Regions from separate parts of the Bradyrhizobium sp. GW821-FHT13H06 genome, predicted to be linked through region 2. Evidence: riboswitches for the same ligand, from Rfam matches in the RefSeq annotation. Region 2 holds a riboswitch; the other holds the start of a gene.
The links. A riboswitch is a leader RNA that binds a small molecule or an ion and turns the genes downstream of it on or off. The one in region 2 is predicted to bind glycine.

Region 1 (7,532 bases), 140 kb from region 2:
CGCGAGACGCCGTCGGGGAAGCAGCCTTCGCTGCGGGTGTAGGCGCGATTCCAATCGTCATCGGCGATGTCGTGCACGGTATGCGGAGCGTGACGCAAGGGCGAGGCTTCGATCTTGAAGCGGCCGGCCTCGACCTCGGCGATCTCCTTGCGGATCGCAATCATGGCGTCGCAAAAACGATCCAGCTCCGCCTTCGATTCCGACTCGGTCGGCTCGATCATCAGCGTGCCCGGCACCGGGAAGCTCATGGTGGGCGCGTGGAAGCCGTAGTCGATCAGCCGTTTGGCGATGTCGTCGACGGTGACGCCTGAGGTCGTCTTCAGCGGCCGCGGGTCGACGATGCATTCATGCGCGACGCGGCCCTTCTCGTTCCTGTAGAGCACCGGGAAGTGCGCATCGAGACGCGCTGCGATGTAGTTGGCGTTGAGGATCGCGATCTCGGTCGCGCGCTTCAATCCTTCGCCGCCCATCATCAGGATGTAGATGTAGGAGATGGTCAGGATCGAGGCCGAGCCGAACGGCGCGGCCGAGACCGGGCCGACCGGTGCTTCGCCGTCTGTTGCGGGATGTCCGGGCAGGAACGGCTTAAGATGCGCCTTCACGCCGATCGGGCCCATGCCGGGGCCGCCGCCGCCATGCGGGATGCAGAAGGTCTTGTGCAGGTTGAGATGGCTGACATCGGCGCCGTAGTCGCCCGGCCTGCTCAGGCCGACCTGCGCGTTGAGGTTGGCGCCGTCCAGATACACCTGGCCGCCATGGCCGTGGACGATGTCGCAGATTTCGCGGATGTGCTCCTCGAACACGCCGTGGGTCGAGGGATAGGTGATCATGACCGCGGCAAGGTCGTTCGAATGCTTCTCGGCCTTGGCGCGGAGATCATTGACGTCGACGTCGCCGTTCTTCTCGCAAGACACAACCACCACGTCCATGCCGGCCATCGCGGCCGAGGCTGGATTGGTGCCGTGGGCGGAGGAGGGGATCAGGCAGATCTTGCGGTGGCTCTGCCCGCGCGCGGCGTGATAGCCGCGGATCGCGAGCAGCCCGGCATATTCGCCCTGCGCGCCCGAATTCGGCTGCAGCGAGATCGCGTCATAGCCGGTGATGTCGCACAGCCACTTTTCCAGCCGCGCGAACAGCGCGTGATAGCCGCTCGCCTGCTCGCGCGGCACGAACGGGTGCAGCGTCGCAAACTCCGGCCAGGTCAGCGGCATCATCTCGGTGGTTGCGTTCAGCTTCATGGTGCAGGAGCCGAGTGGGATCATGGCGCGGTCGAGCGCGAGATCGCGATCGCTGAGCTTGCGCATGTAGCGCAGCATCTCGGTCTCCGAGCGATGCGCGTGGAAGACCGGATGAGTGAGGAACGGGGTGGTGCGCTTCAGCGTCTCCGGCAGCGCCTCGCGCGTCCCGGCGTCGATCTCGGCATAAGCGAAGGTGCCGCCGAAGGCGCGCCAGACCGCTTCCACCGTCGCAGGCGTCGTGGTCTCGTCGAGCGCGATGCGCAGTGCGGTGTCACCGATGCCGAGATTGATCTGTTCGGCCGCGGCACGCGCGACGATCTCGGCGCGCCTGGCGCCGGCATCGACGCTGAGCGTGTCGAAGAAGTTCTCGGACTGCGGCGCAAAGCCGAGCTTGCGCAGGCCGCTCGCGAGCACGGCGGTGCGGCGGTGGACGTTGCGCGCGATCTGCGAGAGCCCCTCGGGGCCGTGATAGACCGCATACATCGAGGCGATCACGGCGAGCAGCACCTGCGCGGTGCAGATGTTGGAGGTCGCCTTCTCGCGGCGGATGTGCTGCTCGCGCGTCTGCAGCGCGAGGCGGTAGGCCGGCATGCCGCGGGAATCCACGGAGAGGCCGACGATGCGGCCGGGCAGCGAGCGCTTCAGCGCATCGCGCACCGCCATATAGGCCGCATGCGGTCCGCCATAGCCCATCGGCACGCCAAAACGCTGCGCCGAGCCGATGGCGATATCGGCCCCGAGCTCGCCGGGCGAGGCGATCAGCGTCAGCGCCAAGAGATCGGCGGCGAGAATCGCGAGCGCGCCCTTGGCCTTCAGCGCTGATATCGCGGGCCTGAGGTCGCGCAATGCGCCCGAGGAGCCCGGATATTGCAGCAGCGCGCCAAGCACGTCCGCCTTGTCGAGATCGGTGAGGGGATCGCCGACGATCAGGGTCCAGCCCAGCGGCTCGGCGCGGGTCCGCATCACGGCCAGCGTCTGCGGATGCACGTCCTTGTCGACGAAGAAAGCCTTCGCCTTGACCTGCGAGTGCCGCTCCGCGAGCGCCATGGCTTCGGCGGCGGCGGTGGCCTCGTCGAGCAGCGAGGCGTTGGCGACGTCGAGCCCGGTGAGGTCGCAGATCATGGTCTGGAAGTTGAACAGCGCCTCCAGCCGGCCCTGGCTGATCTCGGGCTGGTAGGGCGTATAGGCCGTGTACCAGGCCGGATTCTCCAGGATGTTGCGCTGGATGACGGCGGGCAGGATCGTGCCGGAATAGCCTTGGCCGATCAGCGAGGTGAAGACCTGGTTCTGGGCTGCGAGCTCGCCCATATGCGCGATCGCCTCGGTTTCGCTGAGCGGCTTGCCGAGGTCGAGCGGGGCGGCCTGCCGGATCGACGCTGGCAGCGTCTCCGCCATCAGCGCCTCGACGCTTTTCGCGCCGACCGTTTCGAGCATTGCGGTGACGTCGCGCGCCGAGGGGCCGATGTGGCGGCGGACGAAAGAGGCGGCGGTATCGCCGTTGGATTTGCGGTGCGCGGTCATCATGGGTCCTCGCTTTAGATCTTCTGTCGTCGGAGTCATGCCCGGGCATAGCCGTCCGAAGGACGGCGTCGCTTCGCTCGCCTATGTCCCGGGCATCCACGTTCTTCGTGCCGTGAGAAGGCCGTGGATGGCCGGGACAAGCCCGGCCATGACGATGTGGAAAGATCGCGCTTCATCTCACGCCGTATGGGCCTTGTACGCGGCTTCATCCATGAGACTGCCGAGCTCGCTCTTGTCGGCAATCCTGATCTTGAAGAACCAGGCCGCACCCTGCGCGTCCGAGTTCACCAGCGCCGGCTCGGCGGCGAGCGCCTCGTTGGCCTCGAGCACTTCGCCCGTAACAGGCGCGTAGACGTCGGAGGCGGCCTTCACCGATTCCACGACGGCGGCGGCTTCGGCCTTCTTCAAGCTCCGGCCGACCTTGGGCAATTCGACGAACACGACGTCGCCGAGCTGCTGCTGGGCGTAATCGGTGATGCCGACGGTGGCGACGTCGCCGTCGATCGCGAGCCATTCATGGTCGGAGGTGTACAGCGTCGTGGTCATTGTCTTGTCCTCAGCGTTTGTAGGTGTTTTTCACGAAGGGCATGGCGGCGACTGCGAGCGGCAGGCGCTGGCCGCGCACCTCGGCGAAGAGTTTCGTGCCGAGCGCGCTCAGATTCGTGGGCACATAGCCCATCGCGACCGGCGCGTTCAGGCTCGGGCCGAAACCGCCCGATGTGACCTTTCCGATCGGCTCGCCTGCGGTCGGATCGGCAAACAGCAACGCGCCCTCGCGCACCGGCGCGCGGCCTTCGGCCCGCAGGCCGACGCGGCGGCGGGATGCGCCGTTGTCGAAATGGGCGAGGATTTTCTCGGCGCCGGGAAAGCCGCCGGCGCGCGCGCCGCCGCTGCGGCGGCTCTTCTGCACCGACCATTCCAGCGCGGCCTCGACCGGCGTGGTCGCGGTGTCGATGTCGTGGCCGTACAGGCAAAGCCCGGCTTCCAGCCGCAGGCTGTCGCGGGCGCCGAGGCCGATCGGCAGCACGTCCGGGTTTTCGAGCAGCGTCCTGGTGAGGCGCTCGGCGTCGGCGGCGGGAACGGAGATTTCGAAGCCGTCCTCGCCGGTATAGCCGGAGCGCGAGACGAAGCATTTGATGCCGGCGACCTCATGCGGGCCGGCATCCATGAATGTCATGGACGGCGCCTCTGCACACAATTTCGCCAGCGCCGCCTCAGCCTTCGGGCCCTGCAGCGCGATCAGCGCGCGGTCGGCAAGAGAATCGATGACGCAGTCGTCCGCGAGGTGCGCGCGCAGATGCGCCTCGTCCGCGTCCTTGCAGGCGGCGTTGACGACCAGGAACAGGTGATCGCCGAAATTGGCGACCATGAGATCGTCGAGGATGCCGCCGTCCGCATTGGTGAACTGGGCGTAGCGCTGCCGGTTGGGCGCGATCGCCACGATGTCCTGCGGTACCAGCCGTTCCAGCGCGCGGGCGGCGTCCGCGACCTTGCCCGACTTCGGCCGGAGCGCGAGCTGGCCCATGTGGGAGACGTCGAACAGGCCGGCCGCGGCGCGCGTATGGAGGTGCTCCTTCAGCACGCCCGCAGGGTACTGCACGGGCATGTCATAGCCGGCGAACGGCACCATCTTGCCGCCGAGGGACACATGCAGGGCGTGGAGGGGCGTATGTCGGAGAGATTTCTGGTCGTCGGGTACTGGCATCACAGGGGTCCTCGGCGGTTCCCCGGGGACAATTCCCCGGGCCAACCTGTCGAAGCCCCATCTGTCGCTGTGCCTGAGAGTATTATCCCGTCGGCGGGTGCCACCCGGGTTCTTAGGCCCGTCGGCGCCTCTTTCCAGATGCAATCAAAGCCACGCGGTCCTTTTGCCTGAGAGTTTCCGGGGCGGTTGCTCCTTCGGCGCCGGCAGTAAAGCCGGTCTCTCCCGACGTGGCCGTACGATATAGATGGTTAAAGACCACAGGCCGGCCAAGCCTGTCAACGCGGCGGTTTCGCCTTTTCAACCGGGATTGCGCGCCTGCGGCAACCCTCTGATCTCCTTGCACAGTTTCTGGACACTGAAGCAGGCCTTGTCTAAAAGCGCTTTGGCCCGCAGATATCAGCCCTAACCTCTGGTTTGGATGGCAGGAAGCGGGTCCAAGCACACCCGATTGGATGAACATGAGCGGCGTCAACGAGATCAGGTCGACCTTTCTGAACTTCTTTGCCGAGAACGGCCACGAGATCGTGCCGTCCTCGCCATTGGTGCCGCGCAACGACCCCACGTTGATGTTCACCAATGCCGGCATGGTGCAGTTCAAGAACGTCTTCACCGGCGTGGAGAAGCGGCCCTATCAGCGCGCTACCACCTCGCAGAAATGCGTGCGCGCCGGCGGCAAGCACAACGACCTCGACAATGTCGGCTACACCGCGCGCCATCTCACCTTCTTCGAGATGCTCGGCAATTTCTCGTTCGGCGACTATTTCAAGGAGCGCGCGATCGAGCTTGCCTGGAAGCTGATCACCACCGAGTTCGGGCTGAAGAAGGACAAGCTGCTCGTCACGGTCTATCACACCGACGACGAGGCGGCGGGGCTGTGGAAGAAGATCGCCGGCTTCTCCGAAGACCGCATCATCCGCATCCCGACCTCGGACAATTTCTGGGCGATGGGCGACACCGGCCCGTGCGGCCCCTGCTCGGAGATCTTCATCGACCGCGGCGAGCACATCTGGGGCGGGCCTCCGGGCTCGCCGGAGGAGGACGGCGACCGCTTCCTCGAATTCTGGAATCTCGTGTTCATGCAGTTCGAGCAGGTGACGAAGGAGGAGCGCCAGCCGCTGCCGCGTCCCTCGATCGACACCGGCATGGGCCTGGAGCGCATGGCCTGCATCCTCCAGGGCGTCGAGAGCGTGTTCGAGACCGACCTGTTCAAGAACCTGATCGATGCGACGGCGTCCGCGCTCGGCACCGGGCCGAACGAGCAGACCGTGGCCTCGTTCCGCGTCATCGCCGACCATCTGCGCTCCTCCGCGTTCCTCGTCGCCGACGGCGTGCTGCCCTCGAACGAGGGCCGCGGCTACGTGCTGCGCCGGATCATGCGCCGTGCCATGCGCCATGCGCAGCTGCTGGGTGCGAAAGAGCCGCTGATGCATCGGCTGGTCTGGGCGCTGGTGCGCGAGATGGGCCAAGCCTATCCCGACCTGATGCGCGCGGAGAATCTGATCGAGGAAACGCTGCGGCTGGAAGAAACCCGCTTCCGCAAGACGCTGTCGCGCGGCTTGGCCATCCTCGACGAGAAGTCGGCCGGCCTGAAGAAGGGCGACATGTTCGACGGCGACGTCGCCTTCACGCTCTACGACACCTACGGCTTCCCGCTGGACCTGACGCAGGACGCGCTGAAGTCGCGCGGCATCGGCGTCGACCAGGCCGCGTTCACGGATGCGATGGAGCGCCAGAAAGTGAAGGCGCGCGAGTCCTGGAAGGGCTCGGGCGAGGCGGCTTCCGAGGCGATCTGGTTCCCGCTGCGCGAGAAGCTGGGTGCGACCGAATTCCTGGGCTACGAGACCGAGAGCGCCGAAGGCGTAGTGTCCGCGCTGGTCAAGGACGGCCACGAAGTCGCCAGCCTCAAGGCCGGTGAGACGGGCGCGATCGTGCTCAACCAGACGCCGTTCTATGCGGAGTCCGGCGGCCAGGTCGGCGACACCGGCGTGCTGACGGGTGAGGGCGGCGTCAAGTTCCGCGTCACCGACACGCAGAAGAAGCTCGGCGATTTCTTCGTCCATATCGGCACGGTCGAGAGCGGCGAAATCAGGCTCGGCACCGCGCTGCAGCTCGAGGTGGATCATTCGCGCCGCTCCTCGATCCGCGCCCATCACTCGGCGACGCATCTCATCCACGAGGCGCTGCGCCAGGTGCTCGGCGACCACATCGCCCAGCGCGGCTCGATGGTCGCACCTGACCGCCTGCGTTTCGACTTCGTGCATCCGAAGCCGATCACGGCGGAGGAGCTCGCCCGCGTCGAGGACATCGCCAACGACGTGGTGCTGGAGAACGACGAGGTCACGACCCGCATCATGGGCGTGGACGAGGCGCGCGAGGCCGGAGCGCGCGCGCTGTTCGGCGAGAAATACGGTGACGAGGTCCGCGTCGTCTCGATGGGCAGGACCGCGCGCGAGCGGGGCACCAACGCGCTCGGCTGGTCGGTCGAGCTCTGCGGCGGCACCCACGTCAAGCGCACCGGCGATATCGGCCTGATCACGCTGACGGGCGAGAGCGCGGTCGCATCCGGCGTGCGCCGCATCGAGGCGCTGACCGGCAATTACGCGCGCAGGCACGCCAACGACACCATGGCGCTGGCGAAGACCGCGGCGAACGAGCTGCGCACCTCCCTCGACGACGTGCCCGCCCGCATTGCCGCGCTGATGGAGGAGCGCAAGAAGCTCGAGCGCGAGCTCTCCGACGCCCGCAAGAAGCTCGCGATGGGCGGCGGCGCCTCCGCCGGCAACGGCGCAGCCTCAAGCGTGCGCGAGGTCGGCGACGTCAAGCTGATGGCGCGCGCGGTGGAAGGCATCGAGATGAAGGATCTCAAGAGCCTCGCCGACGACGGCAAGAAGCAGATCGGCTCGGGCGTCGTCGCCATCGTCGGCGTCACCGAGGACGGCAAGGCCGGTGTGGTCGTCGGCGTCACGCAGGACCTCACCGCGCGCTTCAACGCCGTGAACCTCGTGCGCATCGCCTCCGAGGCGCTCGGCGGCAAGGGCGGCGGCGGCCGGCCCGACATGGCCCAGGCC
Region 2 (7,532 bases):
AAGCACTCTCGCCGTGCATGGCCTCAAGCTGTTTTGGGAATGCTGCGGACGCGGTGCATGTTGTGAGCCGCGACGTTTCCACATTCTCAGTGTCGTCCCCGCGAACGCGGGGACCCATAACCCCAGGGAGGAGTTTGGCGAAGATACGTCGTCCGCGATTGGCACCGCACGTGACCGGTAGATTCCGCGGTATGGGTCCCGGCGTTCGCCGGGACGACAGCGAGAATGTTGCTAGAGTGTGGCCCCCATGCCTTCCGCCACCGGCCGGAAGTTCGCAAAATCCCAGCCTCGCCCTGGTGCGGCGTCCAGCAGCGCCTTGGTGTAGGCCTGCTTCGGATGCGTCAGCACTTCGGCGGCGGGACCCTGTTCGACGACGCGGCCATGCTGCATCACCACGACCTCGTCGCAGATTTGCGCAGCGACGCGCAAATCGTGGGTGATGAACAGGATGGCGATGCCGAGCCGATTCTGGATCTCGTCCAGCAGTTCCAGCACCTGTGCCTGCACGGAGACGTCGAGCGCGGAGACCGCCTCGTCCGCGACCAGCACGTCCGGATCGAGCGCGAGCGCGCGTGCGATGGCGATGCGCTGGCGCTGGCCGCCGGAGAACTGGTGCGGATAGCGCGACACGGCATCTGCCGGCAGGCCGACGAGCTCGAGCAGCTCGCGTGCCCGCTTCATCGCATCGGCCTGGGAGACGCCGTAGTTGATCGGGCCTTCCGCGATGCTGTCGCCAACGGTCACGCGCGGGTTCAGCGAGCGGTAGGGATCCTGGAACACGATCTGGATCTTCTGCCGGTGCGGCTGGAGCAGACGGCGCGAGATGTCGGCGATCTCGCGACCGGCGAGGCGCACGCCACCGGAGGTCGGATCGATCAGGCGGACGATGCAGCGTGCCACCGTGGACTTGCCCGAGCCGCTTTCGCCGACGATGCCGAGGGTGCGGCCCTTGCGCAGCGTCAGCGTGACCTTGTCGGCGGCGACGACCTCGCGGCCTTTGCCGAAGAAGGCGCGCTCCTTGTAGACCTTGCTGAGCTCGTTGGCTTCCAGCACCACGGGCTCGCGGCTGTCCTCGCGCGGCGCTCGCGGCACCAGGCTCGGTACCGAGGCGAGCAGGTTGCGGGTGTATTCCATGGTCGGATTGCGCAGCACGGTGTCGAGCGGGCCGGTCTCGACCAGGCGGCCCTGCCGCATCACCGCGACGCGGTCGGCGATCTCGGCGACCACCCCCATGTCGTGCGTGATGAACAGCACGGCGGTGCCGTGATCGCGCTGCAGCTCGCGGATCAACGTCAGGATCTGTTTCTGCGTGGTGACGTCGAGCGCGGTGGTCGGCTCGTCGGCGATGAGGAGCTTCGGCTCCAGCACTAGCGCCATCGCGATCATGATGCGCTGGCGCTGGCCTCCGGAGAGGCGGTGCGGATAGGAGGCGAAGATGCGCTCGACCTGGGGCAGGTGGACCTGCTCCATCATGTCGAGGATGCGCTTCTTCCGCGCTTTCCCGTCGAGATCGGTATGCGCGCGCAGCACTTCGTCGATCTGGCGGCCGACCGGCACCACCGGATTCAGCGCGGTCATCGGCTCCTGGAAGATCATCGCCATCTTGGTCGCGCGAAGCTGGCGCAGGCGGCGGTCGGTCGCGGTGAGCAGCTCCTCGCCGACCAGCTTGATGCTGCCGCCGGTGGGAACCAGCGTGCCCTTCGGCAGGAGGCCCATCGTGGTGAGCGACGTCACCGACTTGCCCGAGCCGCTTTCGCCGACGAGGCACAGCGTCTCGCGCTCGCGCACCTGGATCGAGATGCCGTCGATGATGTTCACGCCCTTCGGCTTCTTGCCGATGGAAACGACGAGGTTGTTGATGTCGAGGATGGTGTTGGTCATCACTTGCCTTCCCGCTGCTTCATGCGCGGATCGAGTGCGTCGCGGGCGGCGTCGCCGATCAGGTTGATGCTGAGGATGGCGATCGAGAGCAAGAGGCCCGGCCAGAAGATCAGCGACGGCTTGATCTGGAAATACTGGCGGCCCTCGGCCATGATGTTGCCCCAGGTCGGCGTCTCCGGCGAGATGCCGGCGCCGAGGAAGGAGAGGATGGCCTCGGTCAGAATGGCGCTCGCGCAGACATAGGTGCCCTGGACGATCAGCGGCGCGATCGTGTTCGGCATCAGGTGGCGCCACATGATCTTCGGCAGGCTGGAGCCGACCGAGATCGCGGCCTCGACGTAAGGCTCCTCGCGCGCCGACAGCACGACCGAGCGCACCAGGCGCGCCACCCGCGGAATCTCGGGAATGGTGATCGCGATCAGCACGGTCCAGATGCTGGCGCCGGACAGCGACACCACGGCGATCGCGAGCAGGATGCTCGGCATCGCCATCAGGCCGTCCATGACGCGCATCAGCACGGAATCGACCAGCTTGAAGAAGCCGGAGACGAGGCCGATCGTGAGCCCGATGACGATCGACAGGATCGCCGAGCCGATGCCGATCAGAAGCGAGATGCGGCCGCCATAGATCACGCGCGACAACAGGTCGCGGCCGTAGGCGTCGGTGCCAAGCAGGAATTGCGAGGAGGAGGGCTTGAGCCGCTGCGACGGCGCGAGCTGGATCGGATCATGCGGCGCGATCAGCGGCGCGAGGATCGAGACCACCACGACCAGCGTGAGCAGGACCGTCGCAGTCGCAATGATGGGCGTCGAGGTGAGGAATCCAAATCGCGGCCGCAGCGGCGACGTGATCGGGATGGACGACTGGGGAAGGGTATCGACCGACATTTGTATCCTTATCCTTGCCTCAGTACCGGATCCGGGGATCGAGCAGGGTGTAGGCGACGTCGATGAGAAGATTGACGACGACATAGATCAGCGACGTCAGCAGGATCATCGCCTGGATCACCGGATAGTCGCGCGCCAGCACCGCATCAACGGTGAGGCGGCCGATGCCGGGGATGTTGAACACGCTCTCGGTGACAACGACACCGGAGATCAGGAGCGCGAAGCCGGTGCCGATCACGGTGATCACGGGGACCGCGGCGTTGCGCAGCGCATGGCGCATCATCACCGCGACCTCGTTGATGCCTTTGGCGCGCGCGGTACGGACATAGTCCTCGCCGAGCACGTCGAGCATCGCCGCGCGCGTCATGCGCGCGATCAGGGCGATGTAGATGAAGGAGAGTGCGCAGGTCGGCAGGATGATGCGCTCGAAGAACGGCCCGAAGCCGTTCGAGATGCTGCGGAAGCCCTGCACCGGCACCCAGCGCAGGTCGATGGCGAAGATCTGGATCAGGAGATAGCCGACCACGAACACCGGCACCGAGAAGCCGAGCACGGACAGGCCCATCACGAAGCGGTCGATCCAGGTGCCGTGCTTCCAGGCCGCGATCACCCCCAGGGGAACGGCGACGACGACCGCGAGGACGATGGTCGACAGCGCGATCGAGATCGACGGCTCGACGCGCTGGCCGATCATCTTCATCACCGGCAGGTTGGAGATCAGCGAGGTCCCGAGGTCGCCGTGCAGCAGCTTGTTCACCCATGTGATGAACTGCACGATCAGGGGCTCGTTCAGGCCGAGCGAGGCGCGGATGCGCTCGAGCCGTTCCGGTGTCGCGTTGTCGCCGGCGAGAATCGCGGCGGGATCCCCCGGCGTCAGCCGCAGAAGCAGGAACACGAACAGCGCGACGACGCCCATCACGGGCACCGCGGCCAGAACGCGGCGAATAAGATAACCCAGCATGCACTTATCTCCGGCTACGGAACGTGTGGAGCCCTGAGGCTCCCGTGAACTCTGTCGTGTCTATCATGCCTATCACTTGGGCTGGAAAGGCCGCTCGGAGACGCCGTCCTCTTAGGGCAAATTGTGTGCCAAGGGCTGCGCCGTAGCAAGAGGCCGGCATGTCTCGGATATCGACCACTCAGGATGCATGTCGCAGTTCACGCTCAACCCCAAGTGAAGGGACCGTCGGCGGAGCGTTGAGGCCGCGCCAGCCGTCGATGGTCTGGGCGATCATCTGCGCCGTCGCGGCCGACAGAGTCCAGCCGAGATGGCCGTGGCCGGTGTTGAAGAACACGCCCGGTATCCGCCCGGCGCGCACGACCGGCATCATGTTCGGCATCATCGGGCGCAGCCCTGCCCACGGCACGACGCGCGACGTTTCGACGGCGGGGAAGTTGTTGCGCACCCAGTCGATCAGCGGCTGCACGCGGTCGGCGCGGATGTCGCGATTGAAGTCGTTGAATTCGGCGGTGCCGGCGACGCGAAAACGATCGGCGCCGAGCCGGCTGGTGACGATCTTGGCGGCCTCGTCGAGCAGGCTCACCGTCGGGGTGGCGTTGCGGCTTTCGGCGGTGTCGAGCTGCACCGTGATCGAGTAGCCCTTCACCGGATAGACGTTGACGCGCTCGTCCAGCAGGGCGGCGAAGTGACGGCTCGCAACGCCCGCGCAGACCACGACGCCGTCCGCGTTCAGTGCGCCGCGCGCGGCCGCGACGGCATCGCTCGCGGCCAGATCGGCCCAGCCGATGACGAAGCCGCTGCCGGCACGTGCGATCGAATCGATATTGGCCTCGTGGATGAAGGTCGCGCCACGCCGCTTGCAGGCTTCCGCCAGGCCGCGGGTGAACTTGTGGATATCGCCGGTCGCATCCGACGGCGTGTAGAAGCCGCCATAATAGTCCTTGCGCAGTGTCGGCTCGATGCTGCGGATTTCCTCCAACGTCACCGGGCGGCGATCGAGGCCGCCTTCCTGCAGCAGCGCGTTGACGCGCAGACCGGATTCGAAGCCGGCCTTGTCACGATAGATGTGGAGGATGCCGCGGCGTTCGAGATCGAAGTCGATCCCTTCGCGCGCCGCGATGTCGAACAGATACCTGCGCGCTTCGATCGCGAGCCGCGTGGTCTCGATGGTGTTGGCGCGGTAGTTGCCGATGTTGGCGACGAACTCGCTCATCCACGAATATTTGTGCCAGTTCGGCCGCGGGTTCATCAGCAGCGGCGCGTCGCGCCGAAACATCCAGCGCAAGCCCTTCAGGATCGTCGCCGTGCTGTTCCACACTTCGGCGTTCGATGCGGAGAGCTGCCCGCCATTGGCGAAGGACGTCTCCATCGCGGCGTAGCGGTGCTTGTCGAGCACCGTCACCTTGTAGCCGCGTTCGAGCAGGGCATAGGCGGTCGTGACGCCGGTGATGCCGGCGCCGATGATGGCAATATGGGTCATGGTGAAGTTCGGGGCTCCCGTGAGTTAGAGTCGGCGGACCGCCGGCCGTAAGGCCGTTGGCGGCGCCCCATCTGTCACGGTTACCTGAGAGCTTGATCCGCTGCGGATCTCGCAACGGACTATCCCCTTCGGTGGACGTCACGATTGCCTGAAATCGCGTCGTCTCTCTCCAGATCGTCCTGACGAAACGGTCCTTTTGCCTGAGAGTTTCCGGGGCGGTTGCTCCGTCGGCGCCGCAACGAAGGCTGAAAGCCTTCGCCGCGATCTCTCCCGCATCATCGCGTGGACGGCCGAGCAGTACGATACGCCTCATTTTTAGACAAGGCTAAATTTCGACCGTGACTGCCGACGTATTGTGCAGTGCAAATTCGATTCAATTACTCCAGAGTCGCCAGCAGACCTGCCATCAGCCGGCCGCGCTCGACCAGGCTATCGACCTCGATGAACTCCTCCAGCGTGTGGCCATTGCCGCCGCGGACACCGAGGCCGTCGAGCGTGGGAATTCCCATCGCGCCGGTGAAGTTGCCGTCGGAGCCGCCGCCGGAGCTGGCATGCGGTAAGTCCGCGCCGAGCGATTTGGCGATGCCGCGCGCCTTCTCATACAGCGCCATGGTACCCGCATCCGGCTCCCAAACCGGACGCGTCACGCCGCGCGTGACCTTGAACGTGACGTCGTTGGTGGTGCCCGACAGCGCCAGCATCCTCTCGACACCGCGGTCGAGATCGGCCTGACGCTTGGCCATGGAGAGCGCTTCGCCGGTTGCGGTCGTCGCAACGCAATTGACCCATTGTCCGCCGTGGACGACGCCGACCGAGAAGGTGCAGTCCTCCGTCGTCATCGCGTCGATCGCGAGGATCTGCCGCGCCATCTCGCGGATCGCCGAGCGTCCGGCCGACAACGTGGCGCCGGCGTGGCTCGGCCGTCCCGTCGCCTCGAGATTGAAGCGCGCGATGGCGTAGCGTCCGGTCGTGACGCCGTTGTCGGCGCGGCCGGGCTCCGGCACCAGCACGTATTTGTTGCGCGCCGCTTCCGCCTCGATGATGTCCCGCGTCGAAGGCGTGCCGACTTCCTCATCCGGCGTGAACAGCACGGTGATCGGCAGCGGTGTGGTGAACGAGGCGCGCGCCAGTTGCCGTATCGCTTCCAGCGAGAGGTAATTGCCGCCCTTCATATCGTAGATGCCGGGGCCATAGCACTTGTTGCCCTCGCGCCGCCATTTCAGCTTCTCGATGGTGCCGACCGGATGAACGGTATCCATGTGTCCGGCGATCAGGATGCCCGGCTCGCCCTGCTTGGGATGAGGAAAGCGCGCGCGGATGACGCCACCAAAGCCCTGGCGGCCGGCAATGCGCTCGATCGTCGCACCCATGATCGCCATATCCCGCGCCGCGATATCGAGCATGCGGTCCACGGCGCCTGCATCCCAGGTCGGACTCTCGCATTCGACCCAGCCGCGCAGGCCCTCGAGCATCGCCTCGGAATCAAAGGGAAGATTGGCAGGATTCATCTCAATGTCTCTCAAGCTTCGAAAGATGGAACGCGCATTGCATCGGCGCGGGGCAGGACAAGCGGAGGGTGTTGTAGAGCCAAACCGATCTTTGTGGAGCCCGTGCGCGCGCCGTGAGGGGCTGCGACGAAACCGGATTGACGCGCTCGGCACTGTCTGCAAGTCTCAAAAAGATAAAGGCATTGCATGAGGTTAGTTCGCCCAACGAATGAACCGCATGCTCAACCAATGACCTGCCTTTGAACAGTTTCACGTCAGGAGAACTTTCTATGTTCCACTTCATGCGCCGGGGGCGTCGCGCGTTCGCCTCCAAACTTGCGCTGTCGGTCGTCGCGCTTTCGACCGCGCTGGCCTCGCCAGTGCTTGCGGCCGGCAAGACCATCACGGCGGTGATGCATTCGGATCTGCGCATCATCGACCCGATCTTCACCACGGCCTACATCACGCGCGACCATGGCTACATGGTTTACGACACGCTGGTGGCGCCGGATTCGAGCTTCAAGATCCAGCCGCAGATGGCGGACTGGAAGATCTCCGACGACAAGCTCACCTATACCTTCACGCTGCGCGACGGCCTGAAATGGCATGACGGTGCGCCGGTGACGGCGGAAGACTGCGTTGCTTCGCTGAAGCGCTGGGCCGCGGTCGACGGCATGGGCCAGAAGCTCATGGACTTCACCGCGAGCATCGAGGCGACCGACGCCAAGACCATCACGCTGAAGCTGAAGGAGCCCTACGGCCTCGTGCTCGATTCCATCGGCAAGCCGTCCTCGCGCGTCGCCTTCATGATGCCGAAGCGCCTCGCCGAGACGCCG

Region 1: linked by a shared signal. The riboswitch ahead of gcvT (glycine cleavage system aminomethyltransferase GcvT) and the one ahead of AC1RQP_RS27430 (D-amino acid dehydrogenase) in region 2 are both predicted to bind glycine.

What each region holds. Positions count from the first base shown of each region.
Region 1 covers NZ_JBXAPN010000007.1:73,408-80,939, forward strand. The annotation lists gene gcvP (aminomethyl-transferring glycine dehydrogenase) at 1-2,759, opposite strand, end outside; gene gcvH (glycine cleavage system protein GcvH) at 2,937-3,305, opposite strand; gene gcvT (glycine cleavage system aminomethyltransferase GcvT) at 3,316-4,464, opposite strand; glycine riboswitch at 4,611-4,699, opposite strand; gene alaS (alanine--tRNA ligase) at 4,923-7,532, shown strand, end outside.
Region 2 covers NZ_JBXAPN010000007.1:211,622-219,153, forward strand. The annotation lists gene AC1RQP_RS27415 (ABC transporter ATP-binding protein) at 232-1,881, opposite strand; gene AC1RQP_RS27420 (ABC transporter permease) at 1,881-2,768, opposite strand; gene AC1RQP_RS27425 (ABC transporter permease) at 2,788-3,729, opposite strand; gene AC1RQP_RS27430 (D-amino acid dehydrogenase) at 3,908-5,209, opposite strand; glycine riboswitch at 5,279-5,384, opposite strand; glycine riboswitch at 5,388-5,492, opposite strand; gene AC1RQP_RS27435 (M20/M25/M40 family metallo-hydrolase) at 5,587-6,717, opposite strand; gene AC1RQP_RS27440 (ABC transporter substrate-binding protein) at 6,987-7,532, shown strand, end outside.